DNA from 3 places in the Sporosarcina sp. E16_3 genome. Region 3 is predicted to be linked to each of the others. Evidence: riboswitches for the same ligand, from Rfam matches in the RefSeq annotation. Region 3 holds a riboswitch; each other region holds the start of a gene.

What was found. Region 3 has a riboswitch for thiamine pyrophosphate ahead of thiT (energy-coupled thiamine transporter ThiT). Riboswitches for the same ligand answer to the same signal wherever they lie in the genome.
Region 1: another riboswitch for thiamine pyrophosphate. It lies ahead of I2483_RS03660 (thiamine phosphate synthase); the one in region 3 lies ahead of thiT (energy-coupled thiamine transporter ThiT).
Region 2: another riboswitch for thiamine pyrophosphate. It lies ahead of thiD (bifunctional hydroxymethylpyrimidine kinase/phosphomethylpyrimidine kinase); the one in region 3 lies ahead of thiT (energy-coupled thiamine transporter ThiT).

The regions. Positions count from the first base shown of each region.
Region 1 covers NZ_JADPRX010000003.1:2,535-9,435, forward strand. Annotated here, with positions in the region: gene I2483_RS03635 (putative RNA methyltransferase) at 1-130, opposite strand, end outside; gene I2483_RS03640 (CAP domain-containing protein) at 288-1,415, shown strand; gene I2483_RS03645 (superoxide dismutase family protein) at 1,526-2,083, opposite strand; gene I2483_RS03650 (phosphoribosylaminoimidazolesuccinocarboxamide synthase) at 2,309-2,992, opposite strand; gene I2483_RS03655 (YebC/PmpR family DNA-binding transcriptional regulator) at 3,288-4,007, shown strand; TPP riboswitch at 4,081-4,189, shown strand; gene I2483_RS03660 (thiamine phosphate synthase) at 4,421-5,026, shown strand; gene thiO (glycine oxidase ThiO) at 5,010-6,110, shown strand; gene thiS (sulfur carrier protein ThiS) at 6,073-6,279, shown strand; gene I2483_RS03675 (thiazole synthase) at 6,276-6,901, shown strand, end outside.
Region 2 covers NZ_JADPRX010000003.1:152,069-158,969, reverse strand. Annotated here, with positions in the region: gene I2483_RS04515 (ATP-binding protein) at 1-599, shown strand, start outside; gene I2483_RS04510 (response regulator) at 602-1,486, shown strand; gene I2483_RS04505 (cation:dicarboxylate symporter family transporter) at 1,629-2,903, shown strand; TPP riboswitch at 3,247-3,352, shown strand; gene thiD (bifunctional hydroxymethylpyrimidine kinase/phosphomethylpyrimidine kinase) at 3,432-4,262, shown strand; gene thiE (thiamine phosphate synthase) at 4,255-4,914, shown strand; gene I2483_RS04490 (DUF3238 domain-containing protein) at 4,970-6,172, shown strand; gene I2483_RS04485 (ring-cleaving dioxygenase) at 6,355-6,901, shown strand, end outside.
Region 3 covers NZ_JADPRX010000010.1:56,947-63,847, reverse strand. Annotated here, with positions in the region: gene I2483_RS08465 (aminopeptidase) at 1-668, shown strand, start outside; gene I2483_RS08460 (hypothetical protein) at 778-918, shown strand; gene I2483_RS08455 (beta-class carbonic anhydrase) at 999-1,574, shown strand; gene I2483_RS08450 (GNAT family N-acetyltransferase) at 1,675-2,220, opposite strand; gene I2483_RS08445 (M3 family oligoendopeptidase) at 2,228-4,030, opposite strand; gene I2483_RS08440 (tryptophan-rich sensory protein) at 4,191-4,922, shown strand; gene thiT (energy-coupled thiamine transporter ThiT) at 5,153-5,710, opposite strand; TPP riboswitch at 5,791-5,892, opposite strand; gene I2483_RS08430 (magnetosome magnetite crystal formation protein family) at 6,000-6,341, shown strand; gene I2483_RS19385 (hypothetical protein) at 6,405-6,521, shown strand; gene map (type I methionyl aminopeptidase) at 6,628-6,901, shown strand, end outside.

The DNA of each region.
Region 1 (6,901 bases), on a different contig from region 3:
AGTGATTATCTGTGCAAACGAGCCTTGACTTGTCCACCATAACCATTCCTGACGCGCAGATTGGGCATCTGAATACATGCGAGTTGTTTTCCATCACTTGTGCATTGAACATTTTTTTAGATATAGTCATACGTTGAAAACTCCGTTCATCTGTTGTTCTATTAGTATACAGCTTTTCGCTGAGTACTGGAAATGGAGCGAACCCAGTTTATACCGTCACACAAAACACCTTCATACTGTATTCAACTAGTCCCAAGGGGTTACAATAGCAAGTAGGAGGCGATTCCATGAAACGATTATTCCTATTCATCCTTTTCATTGCTGCACTTTTTTTCACAAAACCGTACTGGGAAGAACCAGTCTCACAATATGTCGACATCTCATTTCTTGAACCCGTTGACGAAAAAATCGACACTCTTTTGACGAATGAATCCCTCGATACAGCAATCCATTCCATTAGCAACACCATAGATAAAGCGCTATCTTACTTAACTTCAAAAACGGCTGAAATCGAAGAATCTATCCCTATTACAGAAAAACCAGTGTTGAATAAACCCGTAAAAACGCAGGTCTCAATTCACAATATCGAACTCGGTAGCCCACAAGAAAAAGTAACAACCGAACTTGGGGAGCCAAAAAATCATTCCATGAACGAATACGGTACCGAATGGTTTACTTATCACGACGGCTATCAAAACTTCGTCTTGGTTTCATTCAATGAAAAACAAACAGTGAACGCCATTTATACAAATGATGACCTCATTTCATCAACTGCTGGCATTAAATACGGTTCCCTAAAATCGACTGTGCGTGAAACATTCGGCGAACCAATCACAGAAATCCGAAAAGGGTTGAATATTTTCATGCTTCAAGAAAGTGAAGGTTTCGACGTCTTTAAATCAGGAGACACCTACACGTACGTTTTTTATGATTTGCATCAAAATGACGAAGTCACGGCCATTCAGCTAATTAATGATTCACTGGAAAAGAAAAAAACCGGCATCTATGCCGGCGGTGATGCAAACTTACGAAACGGTTTCGAACAACAACTTTTCGACTTAACGAATGCAGCGCGTGTCCGTCACGGGCTTTCTATCCTAAAATGGGAGCCAAACGTAGCAGGTACAGCACGAAAACACAGTGCCGACATGGCAGATAATGATTATTTTAGCCATGAGAACAAGCAAGGTAAATCCCCGTTCGACCGGATGAAAGATGACGGCGTCAGTTTCCGGGGAGCGGGTGAAAACCTGGCGTATGGCCAATCAAGCAGTATTTTTGCACATGAAGGCCTTATGAATTCCGAGGGGCACCGTGAGAACATTTTGTTGGATACTTACAGCCACCTTGGTACAGGCGTTTCGTTCAATGAAAAATTGCAGCCTTATTATACGGAAAACTTTTTGTTGAAATAGGGCTAGGTTATGGTGATTGATTGATTGATTGATTGATTGATTGATTGATTGATTGATTGGGCGGGTGTGTGGGCATCGGATATGAGTGGTCGCACGGCGTATATAATCGCTTAAGAACCGCTTTTCACTGCCGCGCAGGCAATCCGGTCACCTGAATTACCCGCCGGATCCGTTTTATAGTCATCTGCTTTTTCATGAATAACAAGGGAACTGCCGTCAGCATCGAGAAGTGAGTTCTTCACGCCCTGCTTTAACGTAACCAAGGCGGTCGTCACTTCTGCAGTGATTTTACCTTCTGCATCGACTTCGAGGTTCGGCAAATCACCTAAATGAAACCCTTTGGGATTATCAAATCCATGTTCTTTATGCCCTGGATTAAAATGACCTCCAGCAGATTTAAAGTCAGGCGGTGTACACACAGCGATTTCATGAATATGAACGCCATGTTTGCCAGGTGACAATCCCTCAGCCTGGATGTTAATTGTCACACCGTCAATTCCTTCAACAAAGCTAGCCTCACCAATTTTACTCCCTTTCGTATTCAAAATCGGCGACGTCACCGATTGAACGTTTTCCCCAGTGACTGGTAACTTAACTCCATTCTTCCCACACCCACCGGCAATTAGAAGGACAGACAACATGATGGACAATACAATTTTTTGTTTCAATATGATTCCTCCTCGATATCTCTTCACTATGGAGGATGGCTTTAATTCATTTTAATATGTATGGAAACTTAAAATTGTTCCCCTATCTTTTATTTCCATTTACGTCAGGGTAATCAATAAACTATTTTATCCATTTCAATATATTTGGAAGTTGCAGCTGATAAAAATAAGTAAACAAAAACCGCTGCCAACTCCACTTTTGTGGAATTAACAGCGGTTTTTCATTTACGCTAGTACTAATTTTTCAAGATCCATTGGTGAAATATATGTACCGTCTTTATAGACGCGCATATTACCGCCAGAAATTTCGTCGATTAGCATGATCTTACCTGTTTCAGCATCGCGTCCAAACTCAAGTTTAATATCATACAAGTCAAGACCTTTAGCTGCAAGTTCGGCTTTAACTACGCCTGAAATTTCTTTCGTCAACGCTTCAAGTGTAACGTATTCATCTGTCGTCAATAGACCGAGTTGTGCAAGTCCATCCTTGTTAATCGGCGGGTCTTGGCGATCGTCGTCTTTTAGCGTTACTTCGACGAATGCGTCCAGGGGTTGTCCCTCTTCGCAATACGCGCCGTATCTGCGCAAGAAACTTCCAACTGCACGGTATCTACAAATCACTTCGAGACCTTTACCAAATACTTTCGCAGATCGTACTGTCATCGTTACTTCTTCAATATTAGCATCTACATAATGAGTCGGAATATCTTTATCAGCCATTTTCTCAAAGAAAAACGTTGTCATCCGCAATCCAGATTGCCCTGCACCTTCAATCGATAAGCCGACTGTGTTCGCACCAGGATCGAAAACCCCGTCTTCTCCGGTTACATCATCTTTAAATTTCAGCAGCACATTGCTGTCGTCCAGTTTATATACATCTTTCGTCTTTCCTTTATATATGAGTTCCATGTTTATGTTCCCTTCTATAGTAGGATGAACGTTCACCTTTAGTATAATTGAGAATCGTCATAAGAAAAAGAGTTATTCTTAAATATCGGATATTGTTCTTCTTGTCACGACAAAACTGTACGATAGCAGACAAATTCTACGACAGATTCAAGGAACCAGACAACAGTGAATGCACTATTCTCTCCCGACACAACTAGCCTCCCCATTTTTTGAAATTCCCACTCGTCTACTTGCATACACTTGTTGTATACTTATTGTAGTAAATCTATGTTAAATCGAAAGCGAGTGGAACTTCATGGGCCGTAAATGGAACAATATCAAAGAGAAAAAAGCGTCAAGAGATGCGGACACGAGTCGCATTTATGCAAAATTCGGACGTGAAATTTACGTAGTAGCGAAGCAAGGTGAGCCAGATCCTGAATTGAATCAAGCGCTAAAATTTGTTGTAGAACGCGCAAAAACATACAGTGTACCAAAAGCAATTATTGACCGTGCGATTGAAAAAGCAAAAGGCGGTTCAGAAGAAAACTTTACTGAGCTTCGTTATGAAGGATTCGGACCTAACGGCTCGATGGTTATTGTCGATACACTGACAAATAACGTCAATCGTACAGCATCAGAAGTACGTGCTGCATTCGGTAAAAATGGTGGTAATATGGGCGTCAGCGGATCCGTTTCCTATATGTTCGATGCGACTGCAGTTATTGGAATTGAAGGTAAATCTGCCGACGATGTTCTCGAACTGTTAATGGATGCGGACGTCGAAGTGCGTGATATTTTGGAGGAAGAGGAATCAGTCATCATTTATGCTGAACCCGACCAGTTCCACGTCGTTCAGGAAGTATTGAAAGGTGCCGGTATTACAGAATTTAACGTCGCTGAAATAACAATGCTGGCGCAAAACGACTTGACTCTTTCACCAGAAGCACAAGCACAATTCGAAAAAATGATTGATGTCCTCGATGAGTTGGAAGATGTTCAACAAGTGCATCATAACGTCCACTTAGACGACTAAGCGCAACTGTTCATCCTTTCATTCATTCCATTGACATGCTATGCTACTAATAGATTGACAACTTCATACCATATTCGACCATTAGGGGAATCCTTTTAAAGGACTGAGAAACGAGTTCCACTCCGCTACCCTTATCACCTGAACAGGTTTGTACCTGCGTAGGGAAGTGGCGTGTCTTCCTATCAGTGCATTCTAATGCCATCGACAGACCACTTTCCATACCTGGAGAGTGGTCTTTTTATATTGAAAAGCGGAAGGCGCCGCCCAGCTCCGACAGGCATAAGTCGATCCAGAGACGTGGCGCTCTTTGCCACATAGCTGGATTGCTTATGACCTGAGGGGCTGGCGCCTGCAACTAGACACTGTTCCGAGGTAAAAACCTTTACTATTTCTTTTGGATAAGGAGAAGTTTAATGAAAATAATCGCCGTAACAGATGACAAAATGGAAACTAGTCAATTGCTTCATACCTTATTATCAATCGAATCTTCTATCGACGCCGCCTTCTTACGTGAAAAGTCTAAAACGGATTCAGAAGTAATAGCGTTGATTCAACAATTAATTGAATCGGGCTTTGATTCAACCAAACTAATTGTCCACGGGCGAACGAATGTCGCTTCAATTTCGGGGATTAAAAAAGTACAACTACCCGGAAACGACGCACCGCTAGCGCTACTCAAAAAACAATATCCCGTTATCTCATTTGGCAGATCTGTCCACTCTTTGGATGAAGCTGAAACTGCATATAAGGCAGGTGCCGACTGGGTTCTCTATGGTCATTTATTCGAGACAAGTTCAAAAGTTGGCCTACCGCCCCGCGGAACCGATGAGCTTTTTCAAATCCTTGAATCGCTACCCATTCCCGTCTATGCGATTGGCGGCATTCAACCGCACCACCTTCCGCAATTAAACCAAGGCGGAGTTGCAGGGATTGCGGTGATGTCATCCATTTTCGGCAGTGACAATCCCGATATTGCTGCGACAGCCTATAAGGATGCCAGCCATGCCACAACAAGTTGATGTAGTCGTAATTGGCGGGGGAATTATCGGTTGCAGCATCGCTTACTATTTAGCAAAAGAGTGCTTGTCTGTTCACCTTGTTGAACGCGATAAAATCGCCCAAGGCACCACTCGGGCAGCCGGTGGAATGCTTGGTGCTCACTCTGAATACTTAAATGACACCTTTTATTCATTCGCACGCGAAAGTCAGGCACTGTATCAAGAATTTAAGCTCGAAAAAGATGCCGACATCGGTTATACAGCTGGTGGAATTGTTCAATTCGCTTGTTCCGAAGAAGAACGAATTGCCCTCTCCCGCTGGAATAACGCAGCTTATCTTTCAGCTGAACAAGTTCGCGAACGAATTCCGCATGTCGCCGCACCTGCTTTTGGTGCATATCTTTTTAAGGAAGATGTCCATGTTCATCCCGAAAAGGCTTGCCTGGCATTTTGCGCAGCAGCTAAACGTTTGGGTGCAACTGTTTCAGAACAGGCTCAAGTCGATGAGATCACAACGTTGCATGACGGCTATCAGATACGCATTGGAGCGTCCGTTATCACAGCAAGACATGTAGTGATTGCAGGTGGTACAGCGAGTGCCAAGCTTGTGCCAAGGCTTCAAATGACGGCAGTGAAAGGCCAATGTATGCAACTCAACGCGATGGGCAGGCACTTACCTTATACACTTTTTCATAATGGCTGTTACGTCATTCCTCGCCCGGATGGAACGCTTGTCATCGGGGCTACGATGGAACAGGGACTTACAGATTTGCAGATAACAGATGCCGGTAATCTGGCGTTGAATGCAATTGCAGAACGATTTATTCCTGGTCTTTCTCACCTTCCTGTTATGAACAGATGGGCAGGTCTGCGTCCGAAAACCATTGATGAATTGCCGTATATCGGTCGGGTTCCCGGGAACAAGAATATGTATATCGCGGCGGGTCATTTCAGGAATGGGATTTTATTGGCACCCGTAACTGCCTGCTTGATTCGAGATTTAATCATCGGAAATGAAGTGAATAGAGAGCGGATTAAGGCATTTGATCCGAAAAGGGGGGTTTTTCATGAAGCGAACAATCGAACTGAACGGCAATCGGTATGACATGCCGGCAGAAGTTGGTAATGTGCAGGAACTGCTAGGGCATCTGGAACTTGCGGAACGCATCGTCATCGTGGAAATGAACAGAGATATTCTTGCGAAAGACGCATATGACTTGCCCATCAATGACCGCGACCAAATTGAAATCATTCACTTTGTAGGAGGAGGATAATTATGCTAACAATCGGCAATAAAACATTCAACTCAAGACTGCTACTAGGAACAGGAAAATACCCGTCATTTGATGTGCAAAAAGAGGCGGCGCGAGTATCAGAGTCAGAAATTCTAACATTCGCAGTAAGACGTATGAATATCTTTGAGCCATCACAACCAAATTTCCTTGAACAACTTGATCTGTCAAAATACACGCTATTGCCAAATACAGCTGGCGCAAAAACAGCTGAAGAAGCGGTGCGCATCGCGAAACTGGCAAAAGCATCAGGGCTTTGCGACATGATAAAAGTTGAAATCATCGGCTGTGACCAATCATTACTCCCCGATCCAGTAGAGACACTTCGCGCAACAGAAATGCTGTTGGATGAAGGGTTCATCGTCCTTCCTTATACGTCGGATGATGTTGTGCTTGCGCGCAGATTATGCGAAATGGGTGTTCACGCAATCATGCCAGGTGCATCCCCAATTGGATCAGGGCGCGGTATTTTGAATCCACTCAACTTGTCGTTCATCATTGAAAAATCCACTGTACCGGTTATTATCGATGCAGGAATCGGCTCGCCGAAAGATGCAGCTTATGCGATGGAGCTAGGTGCGGACGGGGTATTATTGAACACAGC
Region 2 (6,901 bases), on a different contig from region 3:
TAAAAAAGGAAAACCTTCTGACGTTGAGTGTACAAGCGTTAGCCATAGCACAAGAAATCCATGAAGTAAAGAAGGATTCACAGCGTATTTTGTCGGGACTATCCAAAATCACGAATGTAAAACGGCATGATGCATTCTTACTTTCTGAGTTACTGGGCTTCGTTGTGACGGCGAATGAAAAATATAGTGAGCTGTTAAATAAGACGATTACTTTACGATTGTCGGCAACCGTCGATTTTGAAACGGACCAACATATCCCCCTGCTTGCATTGTTGAATAATCTTACCGCCAACGCTGTTGAATCCATTGCGGATACAGGGGAGATTGATTTTGAGTTGTATGAGGACGAGGAGCGCATCTGTATCAAGATAAAGGATAGCGGCAAAGGCATTGCGAAAGAGGACGTCCCAATCATTTTTGAACCAGGTTATACGACGAAATTTAACGACCGTGGCGTTGCTGCAACGGGAATTGGCCTATCTCATGTACAGGAGATCCTTCAGACGTTGGAAGGTCGAATTCAAATCGAAACGCTGGGAAAAGGAACGATTTTTTATGTTTGGATTCCGATTCATACCATTCGAAAGAGAGTTGAATAATGCTGCGCTATTATATAATTGATGATGATATGGCAAGTCGAAGAATGCTGGAGAAAGTCATAGTAGAAGGCGATCTCGGTATGGTAATCGGTGATGCCGAAAGTGGTGTGAAGGCAATTTCACCCGTCCTTTCATTGCAACCTGATATTGTTTTGGTCGATTTGTTAATGCCTGGATTGGATGGGATTGAAACGATGGAGCAATTGAAGAATCAAGGTTTCCAAGGGCAATTCATCATGATTTCTCAAGTTGTCAATAAAGAAATGGTCGGAGAAGCGTATGAAAAAGGAGTAGAATATTTCATACATAAGCCAATAAATCGTGTGGAAGTGCAGAGTATTTTAAGAAAGACCGCGGAGAAATCACGTTTAAAAGATTCGTTGATTGCAATCCGGGAGTCGTTGGCACATATTGGGCCGGCTGTTAAAACGATAAAGCAGCGAAATGTGAAAGAAATTGTTTCATCCATATTGAACGACATGGGGATTATCGGGGAAGTGGGTAGTGGTGATATTGTCACGATGATTGAAATTCTAATGAGTCAGCAGGGGCGGGGTAGCCAATTACCGCCGTTAAAAGAGCTATATGAAGCGGTTGCAGGCAAGATGAGTAATGTGGACATCAACAAAGAAAGTAAAGCGATTGAGCAACGGATTCGCAGAACGATTCTTGTGGCTATCAATCATTTGGCTTCGTTGGGAGCGGTGGATTACACGACTCGAGAGTTTGAGTATTATGCACCTCGTTATTTTGACTTTCAAGAAATACGTAATCGAATGAAACAGATTCAAGAAGACAGTCATGAGCCAATGAAAGTGAAAATTAATTGTAAGAAATTTATTCAAGTTTTATACCTTGAAACCGGTGATAAGTTTGGTCAGACTTGAGTACGACTACCTAACTTTAAGAAAATACTGAATTAAAAAATGTAGGATTTCGTCGGATTTGATAAGTTGACCCTATTATTATCTCTAAACCTAATCCTGAACTATGGAAGCGGTTTCATTTTGGAGAAGGGGTGAATGATTGATGAAGAAAAAATTTAAATTTACTTTAGCCTATCAAATTCTTGCGGGATTAATTTTAGGGATTGCTGTGGGTGGCATTTTTTACGGGAATCCGGCTGTGGAAACCTATTTGCAACCACTTGGTACAATCTTCATTAGCATGATTAAAATGATTGTGGTTCCAATTATCGTTTCTACATTAATTATTGGCGTTGCTGGGACTGGGGATATCAAGAAATTAGGTAAACTTGGCGGGAAAACATTGATCTATTTTGAAGTTGTTACGACGATTGCGATACTTGTCGGTTTGTTGGCTGCTAACCTATTCCAGCCAGGTATGGGCATCGACATGTCTGCGCTTACGAAAACGGATATATCCAAGCATGTTGAAACGACTGAAGCCATGGCGGATAACGGCCTCATTGACATCATTGTCAATATTGTTCCGACGAATATTATTCAGTCCTTGGGTGAGGGGAATATGTTGTCGATTATTTTCTTCTCCGTTTTGTTTGGTTTAGGGGTTGCTGCGATTGGTGATAGAGGAAAACCCGTGCTGGCATTTTTCCAAGGAACTGCGGATGCCATGTTCTGGGTTACGAACTTGGTTATGAAATTCGCACCGATTGGGGTATTTGGGTTAATCGGTGTAACGGTTTCGAAATTTGGATTGCAATCATTGATCCCACTTGGAAAACTGGCGCTACTTGTCTATGTAACGATGATTTTCTTTATTATTGTTGTCTTGGGCATCATTGCAAAAATGGTTGGTACGAGTATTTTCCGCCTTATGAAAGTGCTGAAAGATGAACTGCTTTTGGCGTTTACCACAGCAAGTTCGGAAACGGTGTTGCCTAGAATTATGGAGAAAATGGAGAAGTTCGGTTGTCCGAAAGATATCGTCTCCTTTGTTATTCCGACGGGGTATTCATTTAACCTGGATGGATCAACGTTGTATCAGGCGTTGGCGGCGATGTTCATCGCTCAGATGTATGGGATTGAATTGAGTATTTCGGAACAAATTACGTTAGTGCTGGTCTTAATGGTAACGTCAAAAGGCATGGCAGGGGTGCCGGGGGCTTCGTTCGTTGTTTTACTAGCGACTTTGGGGACTGTTGGTATACCACTGGAAGGCTTGGCGTTTATTGCAGGGATCGATCGGATTCTAGATATGGCACGTACGGCTGTCAATGTTGTTGGTAACGCGCTGGCGACTGTCGTATTGTCGAAGTGGGAAGGTCGGTTTGACCCTGAGAAAGAGGATACGTACTTCGCGGCTACTGAAAAATTGGCGTAAGGTCAAATTTAGCGTATAAGAAAGATGAAAAGCAGGCAGTTTCTCGAACCTTTTTGGTTTAGGGAAACTGCCTTTTGGTTGGGAATGTTAACGCATTGTAAGATTAGTTAGTATGACACCTGCGATAATAACGAGTACTCCGAAAAGACTGAGCCACATGGATTTGTCGGGATTATTCGGTCTGCTGTCTGCTTTGTTCATATACTGCGCCTTCCTTCTCTTTATGTCCTCACCTATACTCTTCCCGACCTTTGAATAGAATAAACTAATTAGCAGAAGTAGACCAATCATTCCCACGTATTTACATCAACTATGTTACACTTAACTCAAAGCTGAATATTACAACAACCACTAGGGGAGCCTTTTTTAGGCTGAGACGTGCATGAATGCGCGGACCCTTGGAACCTGATCCGGATTATACCGGCGTAGGAAAGTGGGTACGCCTTTTACGAACAGCTAAATGGCTAGCCGCTTTCTTACGCCACCGGAAAGCGGCTTTTTAGTATAAATAAAAGGGTGGCGAATCAGTTGGTACATGTGGCATTGACAATTGCGGGGTCGGATAGTGGCGGCGGGGCAGGTATACAGGCGGACTTGAAGACATTTCAGGAACTAGGCGTGTTTGGTACATCGGCACTGACGGCGGTAACAGCTCAAAATACATGTGGGGTGTCGGCGATACAACCGATTGACGCTGCTGTTGTTACGGCGCAAATTCGGGCAGTTATGGAAGACTTCGACATAAAAGCGATAAAGACAGGTATGTTATTTTCGGCGGAGATTATCCATGCGGTGGCAGATGCATTTCATTGGCGTGGCATTCCGCTCGTCATTGATCCGGTAATGATTGCGAAGGGCGGTGCTTCATTGTTAAAAGATGAAGCGGTTGAGGCGTTGAAGACGGTTCTTCTACCACATGCAGCTATTGTGACTCCTAATATTCCGGAGGCAGAAGTACTTGCTGGAATGGTGATAAAGTCGGAAATAGACATAGAACAAGCAGCGAAGCATATAATAGCCCTGGGCGCGAGGGCGGTTCTCATAAAAGGGGGCCATCGAAAAGAAGCATCTTTTGCGGAAGATTTGTTCATGGGGGCCGACGGGGAACGGTTTTTGGTTCGTGCACCGTGGATTGATACGAAAGACACGCATGGAACGGGGTGCACGTATTCAGCGGCACTGACAGCGTTTTTGGCAAATGGCGAAACTGCAGCAAATGCAGTTGTATCTGCAAAATGTTTCATCCACGCAGCAATTGAAGATGGACTTAAAATTGGTGGCGGTCATGGTCCGACGAATCATTGGGCATATGGACGCCGCGGCAACAAGACAATGGAAGGGGTTGTAGTTTATGGATAAGCAAACAGTTAACTTATATTTCATCATGGGTACAGTGAATTTGGCGGGACGCGATCCGTTGCATGTCTTAGAAGAGGCGCTAAAGGGCGGCGTAACGAGCTTTCAATTACGTGAAAAAGGTCCCGGCGCGTTAACGGGTGAAGAATTGAAGGCTTTCGCACTTGCGTGTCAGCAATTATGTGAACAATATAGTGTGCCCTTCATCGTCAATGATGATATAGACCTTGCGATTGAAATAGCCGCGGATGGTATTCATATCGGGCAGGAAGACGGATATATTTCAGTAGTGCGTGATAAGGTCGGCCCAGATATGCTGATTGGTGTTTCGACGCATAGTGTAACGGAAGCGATTGCAGCAGCTGATGCCGGGGCAGATTATATCGGTCTTGGTCCAGTTTACGAGACACAGACAAAAACGGATACGCAACCTGTTATTGGTATCGAAACAATTAGGGAGGTGGCATCGTTGCTACCTGGATTACCAATTGTTGCGATTGGCGGGATTTCAGAACGCAGAGCCGGAGCTGTTATTAAAGCGGGTGCTTCAGGGGTAGCGGTTATTTCCGCGATTTCCGGTGAAGAAGATGCTGGAGAAGCAGCAAGCCGTTTAAAAGGCGCAGTCCTACTTTCGTTGACAGGTATCGAAATGTAATGTTTAACCATTCGCGAAATACACCACACTTACGAGTAAGGGGCGTGGTGTGCGGATGAAAAAGAAACTGTTTGAAATACAAACCGTTTTGCATAAGGCGGATTTGATTTATTTCACATGGAATGATGTCGGAGGAACTTACTGCGTCTATAAAGACGGACATCATTTGTATGAAGGAACGGTCTCCGAATTTAGTGATGGTGATTTCAAGCATGCGAAACTATATAATTACGTAATCGAACGTGTGGAAGCTGGCGTCGTTGTTGATATTATTGTCATGCAGACGTCAGCATTTGCTGAACAGAAAAACAAGGAAAACCCGCTTCAGTCGCTCGTCATGACAACGATTGTCGCCAAGACGCAAATTGCGTTGTCCTGGGAGGAAATGAAGGATGTCGCTGAGTATGACGTATACCGAAATGGGACGTACATGACAACTGTGGCCAACAATCGCTACATTGACAGGGATTTTTCATTGGATGAAATCTATACGTATACCATTGAATCGAAGCGTCCGCTTGTGAAGTCGGAAGAACGATTTAACGTATTTCAGTCGATTGTCTCCACTGTATTTGGGATGTTGAACCCGGTTTCATCGAAGGTAGAAGCTACGATTGAATGGTTTTCGGTGACCAAAGTCATTGCCAAGCCGGTAGAGTTACTAATTCCTGTTCAAGACAGAGTGCGCCGCCCAAATGTAGACAGATGGGGATTCCGCTACATGACGTTTTTAAAGGATGACTGGGTGTTGAATCCAAATCTATTGTCGCGAAATCGTTATTTTAAAGGGGATGACAGGGGATTTGATGTAAATGGGGCGGCTTATCGCACGCGGGTGGCCGTCGAACTGGCGTATGATCTTGAACGTTCTCCGTTGACGTTTACGCGGGATGTTGGACCGTCGATTGCCTATGATGCTTTCAAGCGCTTTAGGAAACAAGCGACTGCTTCACCCGACGGGATTATGTTGAAACGGACGAATCACGGGGAAGACGAAGCGGGATTTTGTCTCTTACATGCTGTTGGAAATCCCCTTTCAACGGCACCTGACATTAACTATGAAGTACGTGCAGTTATGCGGCGTGACGGAACTTTTGATATGACGGGCTACCACGATCAGGCGCCCCATCATGAGATTTACTTGATGCGCGGCGCAGGGGATGACTGGAAGCCAATCCACCAGGCGGAAAGTAAGGGGCTTGCATGGATGTCGGAAGTAATTGCATGGCAATACTGGCGAATATCAAATTTTGAATAGTAAACGATGAACCCTTCCAGTGTCATGAATGGAAGGGTTTTTGAATATCTGAAAAGGGAATGTCTAAGTCAGTATTAAATGCATATTCAAGCCAACTTATTGACAATGAAAACATCACTTGTTATGATTACCTTGAATTCAAGATAAATAACCTTCTACTAAAATATAAGGAGAGAATCGATATGAAGAAAAAATCAATGGGTATTCATCATATAACTGCAATCGTCGGACATCCGCAAGAAAACGTCGACTTTTACGGGGGGGTTCTTGGGTTACGTCTTGTAAAGAAAACCGTCAACTTCGATGATCCGGGCACGCACCACCTTTACTTTGGTGATGGAAACGGTGCACCGGGTACGATCATTACATTTTTCACATGGCCTAATGCTCGCCAAGGAACAATTGGGGATGGTCAAGTCGGTGTTACGTCGTACGCAGTGCCAGTTGGGGCAATGACTTTCTGGGAAAATCGTCTTGAGAAATTTAAGATTGCGTTTAGCAAATCAAACCGTTTTGGCGAAACATATGTATCATTTGATGATCCACACGGTTTAAAAATTGAGATTGTCGAGCGAGAAGATGGGGTAAAGAATGAATGGACGGTTGGTGAAGTAACTGCGGATGTCGCCATAAAAGGGTTCGGCGGCGCAACGCTATTATCTGCTCAACCTGAAAAAACAGCTCATCTTCTTGAACAGGTTATGGGGCTTGAAAAAGTCGGTGAAGAAG
Region 3 (6,901 bases):
TCAATCATGATAACCATTTGCATGCCAAAGTCGATTACCTAAATGACAAAAGGTACCACAAACTTCATTATACTGCGCCCGGAACTGACCTAATTGTTGAATTGCCTGAAGGTCACTTGTGGTGCGGAGCTGGCAGCGTCAATGAAAAGGGTCATACTTTTATGGCCAATATGCCTACAGAAGAAGTTTTCACCGTTCCCCTAAAAACAGGCGTCAACGGCTATATCTCTAGCACAAAACCATTAAGCTATGGCGGAAATATCATCGATAACTTCAAATTAACATTTAAAGATGGACGCGTAACCGAAGTTTCAGCCGAACAAGGTGAAGAAGTCTTGCAACGTCTAATTGATACAGATGAAGGCGCAAAACATCTTGGTGAGGTCGCACTTGTTCCACATGCTTCACCGATTTCACAATCTGGGCTTCTTTTCTATAATACATTATTCGATGAAAATGCATCGAATCACTTTGCGCTCGGTAGTGCCTATTCATTTTGTATTGAGGGTGGCAAAACGATGGCACGTGAAGAGCTCGTTAAACGTGGTTTAAACCAGAGTATCACTCACGTCGACTTCATGGTCGGATCAGAAGTAATGGATATTGATGGAATCCATGATGACGGCTCTTCAGAACCAGTATTCCGCGGGGGTAATTGGGCTTTCTAATAATCGTCACAATTAGGTAAAACATTTCATGAAACCCTTAAATAATTTGGGTTTTTACTGTATACTAATGATAGTACCTAAACTAACAACTTTGAGAGGGGTCATATATATGGGCTTGATGTTCGCTACAGTTATCGGTTTTATGGTTTGCCTCGGTTTAACAGCTATGTTCACAATGCACTTTCTTTCTTCGGCTATGATTTCTGCCGATGCTTCAACAATTGATCCAAAACCAGACACGAATTTCTAAGAGTTGCCTAAAGGCAGCTCTTTTCTTTTTACATATTTTCAAGTATGATAATAAAAAAACCTACAGAATGGGAGTATATAATGACAATTCTTTCAGAAATACTTGATTATAACGATACATTTGTAACTGAAAAGCAATATGAACAATACGCAACAACAAAGTTCCCGGATAAGCGAATTGTAATATTGACATGTATGGATACAAGACTGACTGAATTGTTGCCTAAAGCGATGAACTTAAAAAACGGCGATGCTAAAATCATTAAAAGCGCCGGCGCAGTCGTCACACATCCATTTGGCGGTATAATGAGAAGCCTAATTGTAGCTGTTTATGAGCTACATGCAGATGAAGTTTATATTGTTGGACATCACGATTGTGGCATGAGTGCAGTAGATACTGGTCGCATTATTAAAAAGATGTCTGACCGTGGGATTGATGAAACTATTTTTAAGACGCTAAAATACTCCGGGGTTGACATGGAAGATTGGCTGCACGGATTTGGCGAAGTTACTGAAAGCGTTAAGATGAGTGTTGATGCAGTTCGCAATCATCCACTTATGGATACCAAAGTTTCCGTCCACGGGCTCGTCGTCCATCCCGATACTGGGAAGCTCGATATTATCGTGGATGGATATAAATATAACTCCCGTGCGTGATTTCGCTTCATTTCCCGGGAAATAAACAAAAGCCGATTCCATTTTACAGGAATCGGCTTTTTATATTAGCTACTAATCTCCGCAAAGCGGTCTTACCCTTTCAAAAATCGTTCTCCACTATAGCGTAGATGTAATGGTCTTCCCAGACACCATTAATGTAAAGGAGTTTGCGCATCAGTCCCTCTTGGAAGTACCCAGACTTCTCCAACACTTTTAACGAACCGCTATTACGAGGTGAAACATATGCCTCTACCCGATGTAAAGCAACTTTTTCGAAAGAAAACTTAGTAACTAGACGGACCGCTTCCGTGCCGATTCCCCTACCCGTTTCACGCTCATCGATTGAATAGCCGACGAAACCGCTGGAAAACGGTAGTCTTTTAATACTGTAAAGCGAAATATGTCCAATTAGCCTATTTGTAGCCATATCGAAGATACCGAAGTTGTACTCCCTTCGGTCCCTCATCTGATAAATCGACTCCCTGATTTTCTCTCTTTGGACTGCTACAGTAAAGTAACTACTTTCATGCCGTGGTTCGAAAATAGACCAGTATTCTTTATTAGCACTAATCAATTCCGTGAAGATAAAAGCGTCTTCCTCTGTCAATATTCGCAAGTAACAAGTTCGACCTTCAAGCAAAATCAATTCATATTCACCCTTTTACCGAAGTAAGTTCCAGGAACTCCTCAACATCTTTAACGCATAGCGCTACACCTTTTGCCCAAAACTCTTGTTTCGTAATATCCTCACCAAGATGCTTCATCGCTAGGTCTTCGACACTCATAACCGCAGTATCTCGCAAAAGCGCCATATATTTCTGCTCAAATCCTTCGCCATTCTCCAATGCTTTTGCATAGATACTTAGGGAGAACAAATAGCCGAACGTGTACGGGAAGTTATAGAATTGCACACCCGTAATGTAGAAGTGGAGTTTCGATGCCCAAAAGTGTGGATGGACCGTATTAAGAGCGTCCCCGTAAGCCTCTTGCTGCGCTTCCGCCATTAACTCGTTCAATCTTTCAGCAGGTACGATGCCATTTTTGCGTTCATCATAAAATCTCGTCTCAAAAAGGAATCTCGCATGAATATTCATAAAGAATGCAACACTGCGTTGAATCTTGTCTTCCAGTAGCGCAATCTTTTCATCCTTCGTTTCCGCAGCTTTAACGGCAGCATCCGCGACAATCATCTCTGCAAATGTCGATGCCGTTTCAGCCACTCCCATCGCATATTGGCGATTCATCCAATGGACTGGACGCAGTGCATATGAATGGAATGCGTGACCGAGTTCATGTGCAAGTGTTGCAACGTTCGACATTGTTCCGCTGTAAGTCATAAATATACGGGATTGCTCGGATGCTGGCATACCCGTACAAAAACCACCTGGGCGTTTGTTCGGGCGATCTTCCGCCTCAATCCAGCTATCTTCAAACGCCTGACGAGAAAACCCTTCCAATTCCGGACCAAATTCTCTGAAATGTTTTAGGATGAACTCTGCACCTTCTTGATACGTCATCTTTTTTGTTGATGCTGTAACTGGTGCATCCATGTCATACCAATTCATCTTGTCAGTACCTAGCATTCTCGCTTTGACGTTCAAGTATTCTACAAACGGTGCTTTATTTACACCAATTGCTCCCCACATTGCATCGAGTGTTTCTTCACTCATTCTATTTCGGAGAAGCGGCTCTTTCAATACTGAATCCCAACCCCGTTTTTTGTATACTTCAAGCCTAAAGCCGGCAATATGATTTAATGCGGATGCGAAGAAGTCTTCTTTTCCTTCCCATGCTTCTTCCAATGCTTCAAATGAGCGTTTTCGTACATCTGCATTCTCATGAGAACTCAGGTTATTTGCTTGCCCAACGGAAAGCTCTTTTTCTTCCCCATCCAATTCGATTTTAATTTTAATCTCACCTACGAGCATATCGTATAACTGCCCCCAGCCATGATAGCCATCAACGCTAAGTGACGTGATCAAACTCTCTTCTTCTTCAGATAGTTTTAAGTTAACCTCTTCACGCCATTCATTCAGTACGAATGCAAATCCCTTTAGTTCATCCGATTCCATTAATCCATTCCATGTATCTTCATCTGCTTTTGCAAGTGTTTGTCGGATTTTAAGACCGATTGTAGAGAAGCGTGCCCCAAGAGAGCCAGTTTCGCCCTGCAGTTGCAATGCTTTTTTATCAGTTGTATCTGCCGCAAGGAAACACCCGATAACGGCACCCGCCTGCGACAGGTTTAGTGCAACCTCTTTTAATGATTCAATAAGGTCCACAACCTGTTTTGACGCACCGGCCGAACGAGGAACTTCAAATGCAGAAGCCGTTTCTTCTAATGATCCAAGCTTTTCTTTTACGCTATCCAAATGTGTCCGTAGTTCCATTGATCCACTTCCACCTTTAAAGAACACATCAAGATCCCATACTTCAGAATACGTTTTTTGCTTCACTATTATTCCCCCTTGTTCCATTCTAAATTTTCTAAAAACACAACTTGATTATAACATGAATCTTCGGTGTGCGAAATAATGCAATTGTGACGGAAGGTTCATACTTTCTTTCGCAGGTTCCACCTTTCCTATGTATACTATTCAGTAGGAGGATTTTAATATGTTTAGAATTATAATTATGACCTTTTCGCTCATTGCAGTCGTTCTAGTCAATGCAGCTGCAAATATAATGCCTATCAATGGAAAAACGACCGGGGAAATCTCAACTAGTTTACCAGTGCTATTTACACCTGCCGGGTATGCCTTTTCAATTTGGGCAGTTATTTACCTGCTTCTCGCTATCTGGCTATACGGCTTCATGCGCAACAAAGTAAATGTTGACCATGCTTTATTCAATCGGCGGGTCGTTTTGTTTGTGCTCAGCAGTCTATTAAATATCACTTGGGTTTTTCTCTGGCATTTCGGCTTTTTCGGATGGTCAATTGTTACCAACCTAGCACTTCTTCTAACACTGTTGACAATTTATTTTACTTATTCTATAAAGGATAATCATTTTCAGGGTAGAGTTCCGATTGCTTTCTATCTAGGATGGTCTTTTGTCGCGACCATTGCGAATATCAGTTATGTCCTTACGCTACACGAGTGGTCTGGTTGGGGACTAAGTAACCCGTTATGGACCGTTATCTACTTAACGATCGCAACCGCTATCGCACTTCATTTTTTATACCATTATGCGGATGTTGCATTTAGCACAGTCTTTATATGGGCATTTATAGGTATCACTGTAAAAAACGGTACAGATGAACTATTCGTTTCCGCCGCAGCCCTATTTCTCGCTGCTACACTAGTAGGATTCATGTTCTTCAGAAGAAAAGCACTCACATTTAACTAACAAAAGCGCAAGGGCCTGTTCAGCCCCGACAAGCGCTGAAAGGCCTGTAAATAAAGGCGCTTTTTTGCCTTTACTTACAGGACAGAAGCGACAGAGGAAGGCAGCTTAGGATCGCGACATCCTGTCGCAATAGCTGCATGACCCACATCGTGTGGGCCCAGGGGCTAGGCACTGGAGTCTAGACACTAAAAAAATCGCCGTCCTCCCACATTGGGCAGAACGGCGATTTTCTATTTCCGCTCTAATAGACGCGGTGCTGTAGTGAATAATATTGACGCAACAATTGCTGATAAGATTATTGCAGGAATCATGTAACTAGCATTGTAAACGAGTGAATAAAGCCATACTGGTTGCCCAACAGGCGCGTATGATGCAAAGAATACAATTCCACCAATAAAGTGGATCACAAAGCGTAAGAGTCCGCCAATCACAGTACCTACTACGATAGCTACTACCATTGATCCTTTGTCGCCTTTCACTTTACCACTTAACAGCCACGCAAGTGTAACGCCTGCCACCCCTACGAGCGCGTAAGCCACGAAGTAATCGAGCGCTGCTTGTATCACGTTTAGAACATATCCACCCATCATCAGTTGCAGTAGACCGCTGACGAGGCCTGTTAGCATGCCGCCTACAATCCCCCATCTAAATGCCATGACAACAATTGGCAACATCGACAGCGTAACGGAGCCACCTTGCGGCATTGAAAATCCGATTTTATCGAGAACAAATGAAATTGCACCTAAAATAGCTATTTCAAGTAAAAGTTGAAGTCTTTTCCGATCCAAATTAATTCCTCCCTTTCCTAGCTCAGCGAAAGATGTGGGCATAAAAAAAGACACCCCGAAATAGATGGGACATCGAATATGTCATTTTCCATCCACATTCCTACGCAAGAATAATCTTACAGGTTCTAAGGGTCAGGACGTCTTGTCCAATCTCAGCCAAATAGGCTCCCCCTGTGGTTCCAGTAATTTAGTTGTCTAGTTCATTGTATAAGATGGGGATCCTTTAAGCAAGATGATTAATAGGGATGCTGCTAATCCTATATAGTTAAAATTAAATGGAGGGATTCCTGTGTCAAACAATAAACTATTAGCTGCCCTATGCTATTTCAGTGTCTTCTTCACCCCATTACTTATACCTGTCATTGTTTATTTTGTTTCCGATGACCGTGAAGTAAAACACCATGCCAAGCGCTCCCTCGTTTCACATCTTGTTCCTGTGGTACTTCTAATAGCAGGATTTATCATTTTTTCTTTTTCAATGTTTTCTTTTACCTATAGCATGGATGGAATGCCGAGTGGAAACTTTGGCTTTTGGCAATTAACACCTGTCTTATTCATGCTAGTTTACGGCCTACTGCTCATAGCTATTCTAATTTGGAATGTGTTTCAAGGTGTTAAAGTATTGAAGTGAATGTTTACGAAATCGTTCATTCGGGAAGAAAGTAAAATATGCTTTGTTTAGGGGTGAGCAGTAATGAATATTGGAAAGTTAGTAAAAACCGCCATTAAGTTGGCACCTATCGTTTATCCGATTGTCCGAAAAGTAATGAAAGAAAAAAAAGCAACCAGCACGACAATTCCAAGAAAATAATTCGACAGCCTGCAACCGTTTTTTAAGTTTGCAGGCTTTTTTGTTCAGCTCATTATGATATAGTATGATATAGAAAAGAATGAACGGAAGAAAGGATTTGAACTTAATGATTGCAAAAACTGAACAGGAAATTGAAGCGTTAAAAAAAATCGGTAAGATTGTCGCTGAAATTAGGGAAGCGATGAAAGAAGCGACTGTCCCTGGTAAAACGACGAAAGAAATTGATGAAATCGGTGGTCGCCTGTTCGAAGAAAAAGGTGCCATTTCAGGTCCTATCGCAGAATATGATTTCCCTGGTTTTACATGCATCAGTGTTAACAGTGAAGTTGCACACGGCATGCCTGGTTCCCGTGTCATAGAAGATGGGGATCTCGTTAACA